One region of the Pantoea stewartii genome, then DNA from elsewhere that is predicted to be linked to it. Evidence: predicted binding sites of a transcription regulator. Region 1 holds the regulator's gene; the other holds the start of a gene.
The links. The regulator LexA, encoded in region 1, represses DNA repair genes until DNA is damaged. The targets are predictions, from matches to a motif close to TNCTGTATGTACATACAGNA.
Positions count from the first base shown of each region.

Region 2: umuD (translesion error-prone DNA polymerase V autoproteolytic subunit) is a predicted target of LexA. The motif match lies at 2,898-2,917, and genes of this name have one in related genera.

Region 1 covers NZ_CP049115.1:3,112,986-3,118,726, forward strand. Annotated here, with positions in the region: gene plsB (glycerol-3-phosphate 1-O-acyltransferase PlsB) at 1-1,978, opposite strand, end outside; gene G5574_RS14755 (diacylglycerol kinase) at 2,107-2,475, shown strand; gene lexA (transcriptional repressor LexA) at 2,582-3,196, shown strand; gene dinF (MATE family efflux transporter DinF) at 3,306-4,628, shown strand; gene G5574_RS14770 (CsbD family protein) at 4,800-5,012, shown strand; gene zur (zinc uptake transcriptional repressor Zur) at 5,084-5,605, opposite strand.
Region 2 covers NZ_CP049115.1:215,013-220,753, reverse strand. Annotated here, with positions in the region: gene G5574_RS01015 (TetR/AcrR family transcriptional regulator) at 1-76, opposite strand, end outside; gene hchA (glyoxalase III HchA) at 217-1,062, opposite strand; gene umuC (translesion error-prone DNA polymerase V subunit UmuC) at 1,190-2,455, opposite strand; gene umuD (translesion error-prone DNA polymerase V autoproteolytic subunit) at 2,458-2,877, opposite strand; gene G5574_RS00995 (helix-turn-helix transcriptional regulator) at 3,541-3,828, shown strand; gene G5574_RS00990 (LysR family transcriptional regulator) at 4,042-4,908, opposite strand; gene bla (class A beta-lactamase) at 5,181-5,741, shown strand, end outside.

The DNA of each region.
Region 1 (5,741 bases):
CCCAGCGCAGGAACAGCTCGCTCTTCAGCATGGGGTAAATCAGGCTGACCTGGCGCAGCAGTTCGGCTTCGCTCAGGTTACGGTGCTGCTGGATGATGGCCGCAATCAGAGAGGGCATCACCAACATATGGTGGATGTTATTCCGGTAATAGGTCATCAGCACCGCCTGCTCGCGCGGCAGAATAATGATGTCGCCGATACTGTCCTTCTCACTCTCAAACTTGTTCATACTCAGCGCGTGATCCAGCAACGCTTCCGCAGACATGTCAGGCAAAGTGGCATCCGGCGAGTAGGGCACATTACGTAATAACTGGGTATAGCACTCCAGCTGCTCAATCAGCTGTTCACGGGTCAGCGAACGCTGGCGGGAAGCGAGCAGTGCCGTTACGCACAGGTTCATGGCGTTCGCGGCACCGGCTTCATTAATACGTACCATGATGGTGGCGGCGATATCATTGGCCGTTGGCGTTAACCAGCCCGGACGTTGCGCTTCAATGGGATCGATAGACTCACGCCATTCCGGTACGCGCTTGTTCAGATAGTTGATCAGCGGCAACGGCTCACCAAAGTTCACATAACCCTGGCCCAGGTTGCGCAGCTTACGCAGGCCGCGCACCATCTGCATAAAGCCTTCTTTCTCTTTTGCCGCACCGCGTAGCTCTTTAGCGTAAGTACCCACTTCCATTACATGTTCATAACCGATGTAAATGGGCACTAACGTAATAGGTCGCGTGCCGCCGCGCAGCATGGCCTGCAGCGTCATAGAGAGGGTGCCGGTTTTCGGATCCAGCAGTCGGCCGGTACGTGAGCGTCCACCTTCCACGAAATACTCGACGGAATAGCCGCGGGTAAAGAGCTCGCCAAGGTATTCACGGAACACGGTTGAATAGAGCTTGTTGCCTTTAAAGGTACGACGAATAAAGAAGGCACCCAGACGACGGAAAATCGGCCCGGCAGGCCAGAAGTTCAGGTTAATCCCTGCGGCAATATGCGGCGGAACCAGGCCCTGGTGATACAGCACATAAGACAGTAGCAGGTAGTCCATATGGCTGCGGTGGCAAGGCACATAAACAATTTCATGGCCGTCCTGCGCCAGCTGACGTACCCGCTCACCGCCGTTAACGTTGATCCCCTGATAGAGTCGGCTCCAGAGCCAACCCATCACGCGGTCGGTGATACGAATCGCTTCGTAGGAAAAGTTGGCCGCAATTTCTTCCATCATTTCAATGGCGTTTTGCTGCGCTTTCTCATGGGAGATTTTCTTGCTACGCGCCTCGTCTTCCACAGCTTTTTCAATCGCCTTCGACTGCAACAGGCGATTGAATAAATCCTGGCGAGCCGGCAGGCGCGGTCCCACCGCAGCCAGGCGCTGACGGGCAAAATGGATGCGCGCTACGCGAGCCAGCTTCTGCGCAATCGACTTGTCGGTACCGTGTTCGGTCGCCATACGACGCAGGGAGACCGTGGGCGAAAAACGCACAAAACTGTCGCGGCCATGCCAGAGAACGGCAAAGAATTTTTGAATGCCGTTAAGGAGCCGCAAATGAGGCGGATGATCGTCGCCCTGGACTTCCCGACCCGGCGCACGGCCAAACATGACTGAAACCGGTAACATCTGAACATCAAGTTCAGGGTTGCTGCGGTGCAGATCAAGATATTCGTGGAAGATTTTGACCGATTCAAGGCTGGGCACAAAATAGGGGAACACACGCGGACCGTCATTAATAAAGACATGACGCGGCAACAGGGCGCCGTCTATCTCCAGCGGAATAAGCGGATCAGGCAGATCGTGCCGGATGCACTGCGCGCGTAAAGTCAGGAGATCGGCCTTTGAATCATAAGGCAGGACATACATAATAGGCCGGGTAGGATCCAGCCCATGTTCGGACACGGGATCAGCCGGAATGGCCTTACTCTTTACCAGAAATGAAAGGGGTAAGTTCAGCAATTTATAGAAAATTTTACGCCAACCTGACATAGACAACATGAAGCCTCTTGTTAGCAAAGCGGCGCAAGCATATCAGAACGCGCAGCAAAAATCTGTGACAGCGACAATTGTGCGCTGCCCGGTATTGACGTCAATCCTTTGAAAAGAGTTCCTTTATCATGACAAATAATGTCACCGGCATTACCCGGATTGTGAAAGCGGCTGGCTACTCATGGCAAGGTCTTCGCGCCGCCTGGCAGCATGAAGCTGCCTTCCGCCAGGAAGCCGTAATTTCACTGGCGGCAATTATCCTGGCCTGCTGGCTGGATGTCGATACTATTTCGCGCATCCTGATGATTGGCGCGGTCATGCTGGTGATGATTGTTGAAGTTCTGAACAGCGCCATCGAAGCGGTGGTGGACCGCACAGGGCAGGAACGTCACCCTCTTGCCGGCCGTGCCAAAGATATGGGATCGGCCGCTGTTTTGCTGGCAATAGTACTGGCCCTGTTCGTTTGGGGAACGCTACTTTGGTCGCATTTGCGATAAGCATTCCATCTCCCGTCAAATTACTGATTTTGGCCTGACTTTTGGTTTCCATTTCACCAATACCTGTATATACTCACAGCGACTGTATAAACAACCAGGGGGCGGGATGAAAGCATTAACCAGCAGGCAGCAACAGGTCTACGACTTGATTCGCGACCACATTAATCAAACGGGCATGCCGCCTACGCGTGCAGAAATTGCTGCGCAACTGGGCTTCCGCTCACCTAACGCGGCAGAAGAGCATCTGAAAGCGCTGTCGCGTAAAGGCGTGATTGAAATCGTCTCTGGTGCGTCCCGCGGTATCCGTTTGTTAATGGAAGAAGAACCTTCAGATGGCCTGCCACTCATTGGGCGCGTTGCGGCGGGTGAGCCGTTGCTGGCCCAGGAACATATCGAAACCCACTACAAAGTGGATCCAGACATGTTCAAGCCCTCTGCCGATTTCCTGCTGCGCGTTAGCGGCATGTCAATGAAAGACATTGGCATCATGGATGGTGATTTGCTGGCCGTGCATAAAACGCAGGAAGTGCGTAATGGTCAGGTGGTGGTAGCGCGCATTGACGACGAAGTCACTGTGAAGCGCTGGAAAAAACAGGGATCAGTGGTGCATCTGTTACCTGAAAATACGGATTTTGAGCCTATCATTGTCGATACACGTGCGCAGTCGCTGACGGTTGAAGGTCTGGCGGTTGGCATCGTACGTAACGGTGAGTGGTTGTAACTCTTCTTAAGGTTGGCTCTTTACGTCAACCTTGACGTTACCCAGTCTGCCCCTGTTTTGCCGCTGTGGGTTCATCTGTAACACCAGCGGCGCATTGCACGGACGTTACATGCGCTTCCTGACAGCTACCGATAAAAAACTGTGGCGGCTGGCGCTGCCCATGATCCTGTCAAATATCACCGTTCCTCTGCTCGGCTTAGTCGATACAGCCGTTATTGGCCATCTCGACAGCCCGGTTTATCTGGGCGGCGTTGCGGTCGGGACGACCGTTACCAGTTTCATCTTCATGCTGCTGCTTTTTCTGCGGATGAGTACGACAGGCCTGACGGCTCAGGCGTTTGGCGCGGGCGATAAAACGGCGCTGGCGCGCGCATTGGCACAGCCCCTGATCATTGCCTTACTGGCCGGCAGCCTGTTTATTGCCCTGCGTCATCCTGTTACGGCATTAGCAACCCGCTTTATCGGCGGAGAGGCCGCCGTGCTTAAGCAGGCTGCGCTGTTTATCCATATTCGCTGGCTCAGTGCGCCCGCCATGCTGGCTAACCTGGTGATTCTGGGCTGGCTGCTGGGCGTACAGTATGCCAGAGCGCCGGTCATCCTGCTGGTGGTGGGCAACGTTATCAATATTCTGCTGGACCTCTGGCTGGTGCTGGGGCTGCACTGGGGCGTAGCCGGGGCTGCAGCCGCGACGGCTATCGCGGAATATGCGACGTTGCTGGTCGGGGCACTTATGGTCTGGCGCGTGCTGGCGCTGCGCGGCATCACGCTGCACAGTCTGGTCCATAGCTGGCGTGGCGATATCCACCGCCTGCTTCGCCTGAATCGCGATATCCTGCTGCGTACCTTACTGTTACAGCTTTGCTTTGCCTCTCTGACCGTGCTGGGAACGCGTATCGGACCTGATGTGGTGGCGGTAAATGCCATCCTGCTGATGTTCATGACGTTTACCGCCTATGCGCTGGATGGCTTTGCTTACGCCGTCGAAGCCTTTGCTGGTGAGGCACACGGCGCAAAAGACGGCAGCAGGTTGCAACTGGTATGGATTGCTGCCTGCCGTCAGGCCCTGTCAGTCGCGCTGTTTTTCTCCCTGGTCTATGCTGTTTGTGGCTATCAGATCGTGGCTCTCCTGACATCGATTCCCGCACTTCAACAGGCGGCTGACCGTTTTCTGCCGTGGCAGGTTGTCATGCCGCTGGTTGGCGTCTGGTGCTATCTGCTGGATGGCATGTTTATTGGTGCGACGCGCGGAAGAGAAATGCGCAACAGTATGGCGATTGCCGCACTGGGCTATTTCCTGACGCTGTTAACCGTGCCTTTTATCGGTAATCACGGTTTATGGCTGGCGATAGCCGTTTTTCTGGCGCTTCGCGGCCTGTCACTTTGGCTGGTCTGGCGCAGGCACTGGCGCAATGGCACCTGGTTTAGCGCCTGAGCAACTTGCCTGAAATATGACGCAGGATACATAAAATTTTCATTTTTTCCGGCAAAACTGAAATTAGCTACTACAATTATCTTTGAATGGCGCTATTAAACAGCGCTTTATATCGTAATTTTTCCTGATGGCAAAATAAAACGAAATCGAAGGATGACGTGGAGGTCTGCAATGAATAAAGACGAAGCGAGTGGAAACTGGAAACAGTTCAAAGGAAAAATGAAAGAGAAATGGGGCAAGCTGACCGATGATGACATGCAAGTCATTGAAGGTAAACGCGATCAGCTGGTCGGCAAAATTCAGGAACGTTACGGCTACGCGAAAGATCAGGCGGAGAAAGAAGTAACGGACTGGGAAGGTCACAACAAGGATTACCGCTGGTAATCACGTTATTCAGGGATGCTCCTACCCGGGCCGGTACGCTCATGCCGGCCAGACCGCACAAGGATGTGCAATTAACTTCGTTTACTGCGTTTCTTCCCGTCAGCCTGATGGTCATGATCACAATGTTCATGCTGTTCACAGGCTTCAACTTCCGCACAGTTTTCACATAACCCGTGCGCCTCTATCACGCTATGCCGTAGGACAAAGCTTGCCTCCTGCGCCAGCGATGCGATGATTTTTTCTGCGCCCTGCGCCTGCTTTTCCGTGACCACTGCACAGCGATCGCAGACCAGCATCACCGATGTATGGGCGGGTGCGTCGAAATGGTGACACATCACATAGCTGTTATTGGACTCGACGCGGTGGATAAAACCCTGCTCAAGAAGAAAATCCAGCGCACGGTAGACGGTAGGAGGCTTGGCCTGGGGCTCACTGACACGCAACTGATCAAGCAGGTCATAAGCACTGATCGATCCTGGCTGTCCGGCCATCAACCGCAGGACCTCTGCGCGCTGGGTCGTCAGGCGTACACCGCGCTGTAAACACAGTTTCTCAGCCTGGGTCATGATTTGCTCTGGCGTCATGGTTGACATGGAATTTCTCCGTTTGACAGGTGATGTTATCTTATCACATTAATGATACGTACGATGCACCTTGCCTGTCTGCACCTCCTCCCTTTATCCGTGCTTATCTGTTCCTTACGACTTTGCGCCCGTCTGCGATGCCAAT
Region 2 (5,741 bases), 1.7 Mb from region 1:
TGGGCCTGCCGCGTTCTTTTTGTTTATTCGCTGTGGATTGTTGGCTGCTCATGACGACCAGTTTGAGAGGCTGCATTTCCGACATTACCCGGAAACGATAGGCAGAACGATTGTATCTCAGGCACCGGGTGCAAGTACACCCGAATCCCACCCCGGCGCATCGTCTGCACAAAGTGCGGTGCAGGCGATGCCGTGGTGGGATAAAAAGCAGGCCGATCAGGCGTTGGCTTTAAGCAGCTCGTCTGCCGCCAGTTTACCAAGCGCGTTCGCCGCAAAGGGACTGTCGCCCGTCAGTACCCGGCGATCTTTATGCACGGTCCCTTTAATATCGCTGTTCACCAGCGTCAGTCCCATGGCCTGAAGTTTCTCTCCGAAGAACCAGGTTAACTGTCCCGGCATGTAGCCGATATCTGGTGTTTGTTTGTCGGTCGCATCGGGGAAGGCGCAAATTTTATAGCCATTAAGCGGATTGTCGCCTTTGTCCAGAGCAAGAAAGGCAGCCGGGCCATGGCACAGCGAAATCAGGTGACGATCGTTGGCCAGCGTCCAGCGGATCACCTCAGCGACGGCTTCACTTTCGGGCAGCCCTATCAGCGCGCCGTGACCGCCCGGAATAAAGACGCCTGCGTACTCTGACCGGGGCGTCAGTGACTGAACGACAGCGTTCAGCGTCAGCGGGGAACGAAACAGCGACAGGCAGTGATTGTAAAAGCCAATGACCACCTCATCCTGCTGGGGCATCGCCCAGTGTTCAAACTTCACCATCTGTCCGGACAATGTCGCCACATCAAACTGGAAACCGGCCTGATACAGGTGATACATCGGAAGCAGCGTCTCAATCGGATGGTTACCGGTGGAAAACAGGGTGTCGTTATCAAGCGGCAGATAGCGCTCGTCGGTGCAGATCACCAGGACCTTTTTATTCCCTGAATACGGCTGGGGATAGTCGGCATCACCGAGATCAGATGTGGGGCGGGTGAACTGGTCAAGTGAGTAGGCAGAAGGAAAAAAGGCGTTATGTTCGGCCCGATCTGCCACCGGCGATTTACTGAGTTCTGACATGACAAAGCTCTCCTTAAGGGGATGGATACCTGTTTTAGCCTAGACCACAACGCCAGATTTAAACCGAGCGGCAGCCCAAACGGCCCCCTTATAAGAGCATTCTGTTGCTGTCATCCCTGCCCGCGCCTTACTTCACCACCGGCAGATCGCTGATGCGCGTGGTATAAGCCGGCGACAGCATTTCGCGCTTCATCGCCCAGCGCTTCTCTGTCCCCTGTCCGGCGAACCACATTTTCCCCTTGCCCGCTTTGTGGATCTGATCGATAACCTGCATCAGATCGTTACGGCCCGGGTTGACCGGTCGCTCATCAAACAAATCCAACTGAGTCACGCCGTGGTCAAAGAAGTCGCTCAGGACAACGCCCGCTTTGATATAGCGGTGGCCCGCGATCCAGATGTAGTCCAGCATGTCGGTCGCCACCCGGATAATGTCGCGCGTATCGTGCGACGGCGTCAGTAACTGACCAGTGGCCTGATTACCGTAAAAGTTTTCACCAACGGCATGGGGGCTGGTGCGCAGAAACACCCCGATTTGTCGGCAGTACTGTTTTTCTTTCCGCAGTTTTTCGGCGGCACGTTCGGCATAGGTACAGACTGCCTCACGCACCTGTGCATAGTCTGAAAGACGGCTACTGAAAGAACGTGAGCACATGATCTGCTGTTTGGTGGGTTCGAGGGCTTCTAAATCCTGACAGGGTTCACCGCATAATTCTCTGACCGTGCGTTCCAGCACCACGCTGAAATTCTTACGAATCAGGCTGGGACGCTGACGCGCCAGGTCTGCGGCCGAGGTTATCCCCATCTCCTCAAGCCGCTGGCTGAGACGGCGGCCAACGCCCCAGATATCCTTGACCGACACCTTCGCCAGCAGTTTTTGCTGGCGCACCGGATCGGACAGATCGACCACACCGTTGGTGTAGCCCGCCCATTTTTTGGCCGCAAAATTCGCCAGCTTCGCCAGCGTCTTGGTAGGGGCAATCCCGACACAGACGTTAAGATGAATTTCTTTTTTGATGCGTTTTTTAATCTGGTGCCCCAGGGTATCAAGCGACATGCAGTGGCTGACGCCGGTTAAATCCAGAAAGGCCTCATCAATCGAATAAATTTCTACCGACGGGGCCATTTCCTCCAGTAGCGTCATGACCCGGGTGCTCATATCCGCATACAGCGCATAGTTAGAGCTAAAGACCTGCACGTTATGGCGGGCAATGATTTCTCGCATTTTAAAAAACGGCACGGCCATGGTGACGCCAAGGGCTTTGGCCTCGGCATTACGCGCAATCACACAGCCATCGTTGTTGGAGAGCACAATAATGGGCTTGCCCTTGAGATCCGGTCGAAACACCGTTTCACAGGAGGCATAAAAATTGTTCACATCGACCAGCGCAAACATGATTAATAAACCGACTTGATCACATAGGTCACAACGCCAAACACTTCGAGCGCGTCTTCTGTGCTAATCACAATGGGTTTGAACTGACGGTTCATTGGCATCAGTTGCAGGCAGGGCTGAAGCTGAAGCCGCTTGACGGTAAATTCGCCCTCAATCGCGGCCACCACAATATCGCCATGAGAAGCCACCAGTGCGCTGTCCACCACCAGCATATCGCCGTCGTTAATGCCCGCTCCGGACATCGATTCTCCACTGACGCGCACAAAGTATGTCGAACTGGGATGCTGAACGATGAGCTTGTTCAAATCAATCCGCTGCTCAACGTAGTCCTGCGCCGGAGACGGAAAACCGCACGGCACCCGCTCGACAAACAGCGGTAATTGCAAAGGCGTGCTCACTTTTGCTGGCCTGATAAATTCCATATTCACCTCTCACGCCAAATTACTGTATATAATTACAGTAATAGCGATCTGCCAGTGCGATCAAGCGAAACCGGAGAGGTTTATGTAAACCAGTTGATGTGGATGGATATTTTTTTCTGCCCTTTTCACCGCCTTATGACAGGCCTGTGCAGCCATTAACCGTACCGGTTGTTTTTTCGCCGGCGCATGCAGAATTCTTCTCTTCGCTGAACGAATGTTTAAAAAGCACGGAACGCTGCCCGTTAGCGACGCGTATTTATTCGCCGCACAACCCGGGCGGAAATAATGCTGACAGCGTTAGCAACATCAATCGGCTAAGCGTACAAGCGGCGCGCAGACGATAACGGAAATAAACAACCGCCTGACCGTGCATAGTGATAAAAATAGCCCTAAGCAAGTCCGAAAAAGGCGTCAAAATAGCAGGCGATAAACGGGGTCTGATTTGCCAGCGCTGTTTCACGCTGCACGCTCGCCCTTTATGACGGGAAAATCACTACAGCCAATCTTTTTTGCAAAAATGAAGACAGGATCGCCGGATACAACGTTCATCTTTTGTGATGTGAACGTGTCTCATCCGGATTAAAAATGACAATAATCATATAGTTAAAAAAATAAGATAACGTGAAATGATTTATACTGTGATATCCAACACGTTTGCCTATCATGCCTGCATTACCGCCGAACACGGCTATCACCGTGGCATTGAAAAAAGCATTGAGAGGCAGAATAAAAATGGAATTGAAAAGTACACAGGGAAAAAAGGTCTATTTAACCGAGCAGGAACTTTCTTTAAGCTGGCTTTTTATGACCGGTATGACGGTTAACCAGATCGCGTACCAGATGGCTTCACCTGTACACGTCATCTATTATCTTAAGCAAAAAATCATGCAGAAAGTAGGCGTGAGAAATAACAGTGAGTTTATCCTCTGGCTGATTCATCTCAGAAAATAAAAAACGTCGCGCTGTTTTGCCCGCATGGCAGGATAATACGTTGCCTCCGCCCGTGTGATGAATACGCACAATGTCCGCGCAGGCATCATCGGTTAACCCTGCGCCGTCATCATGCCGGGATAACGTCACCGCGCGCCTGACTCGCCCTGCGCTTTCCGCCTGCGCCCGTAACCTGAGCGGCGTGTGGGGCGCATGGGCTTGTGACCGATCCGGTCAGCCATTTACCTGCTGCCTTATCCATTCGCGAAATATCTCCATCGATGGCGTCAGCGTTTTTGATCGCAGCCAGGTTAACCAGTAGCCACCGACATCAATCTCAATGTCAAAAGGCCGCACCAGGATGCCCGCCTCCAGCTCCCGCTGAAACATGCAGACCGGCACCAGCGCGACACCGCCCGTCTGAACCGCTGCCTCGACCATCAGCCGCGAGGAGTCGAAAACCGGACCAGTCATTCTGGGGGGCGTGATATTTGCCGCAGTGAACCAGTTGCCCCACTCATCCGCGCGATAAGAACGCAGCAGCGTTTCCCGTAACAGATCGCCGGGCTGCTGCAGCCGACGGGCGATATCCGGCCGGCAAAGCGCAGTCAGCGGTGCGGTAAACAGCGGTTCGTTGTGCGTTGCAGGCCAAGCCCCCGTTCCAAAGCGAATGGCATAATCGATGCCTTCGCCCGCCAGATTCACGACGTTATTATGGGTGCGCACGTTCACTTCCAGCGCAGGATGCTGCTGATGAAAGGCATCCAGACGCGGCAGCAGCCAGCCCAGCGCAAAGGTCCCGACACAGGCGAGGGTCATCACTTCGCGGTATTCACCCCCTTCAAACCGGCGCCAGGCTTTTTCAAGCTGGGTGAACGCCTCGGACACCTCGGCAAACAGCAGTCGGGACTCGTCCGTCATCTCCAGCCCACGCGGTAAGCGCCGGAATAACGTCACGCCCAGCCGCTCTTCAAGTAGCCTGACCTGCTGGCTCACGGCCGCCTGCGAGACGAAAAGTGCCATACCTGCGTGAGTAAAATTCAGGTACCGGGCCGAAGCATAAAAGGCCCGGAGTGCATTAAGCGGAACATCATTTTTCATTGTTAACCCCAGAAATTCTTTTGGCTCCTCTCAAATTATCTCGCTTGTCGATAATTTGAAATCCCTTACTCTTTCCCTCGTCACACTTTTGACAGGCGATATGTCCCGCAATAACGCGACCTTCGTGTAATAACGGGGGGCATCAGGTGGCAGAAACTGACATAAGTTTCACGAGGGGCGCATTTCACACGTTTCGCTCAGTACGCGCCGCTTCCTGAGGCGGTGAGGTGCCGGGTATGTCTGAATGCAGATACACATTAACGGAGGTTTATATGGCTACGGCTCCCCGGCTGCGCATCTGTGCAGCGGCAACCCTACTGGCGCTGGCGGTCCCTTTTGTCGCCGAGGCCCATTTCAATGACGCATTGTTAGCGCAACCTGTCCGGCAGCTGGAACACGCCGCAGGCGGACGCTTAGGCGTGGCGGCGATCGACACCGGTGATGGTTCTGTTTTTACTTATCGTGGTAACGAACGTTTTCCCCTTTGCAGCACCAGTAAAGTCTTTACGGTGGCGGCCATTCTGAAGAAAGCGGAAACCGCACAAGGCCTGCTGAATGAAAACATCGCGATTCGTCACGCCGACCTGGTGAATTACAACCCCGTGACCGAAAAACAGGTGGGCGGCACGATGACCGTGGCAGAACTCAGTGCGGCGGCCTTGCAGTACAGCGACAACGCGGCGATGAATAAACTGCTGACGCACCTTGGCGGGCCGCATGCCGTGACCGCCTTCGCCCGCAGCATCGGCGATAACACGTTTCGTCTCGATCGGACCGAGCCCACGCTTAATACCGCTATTCCGGGTGATACACGTGATACAACGTCACCGACA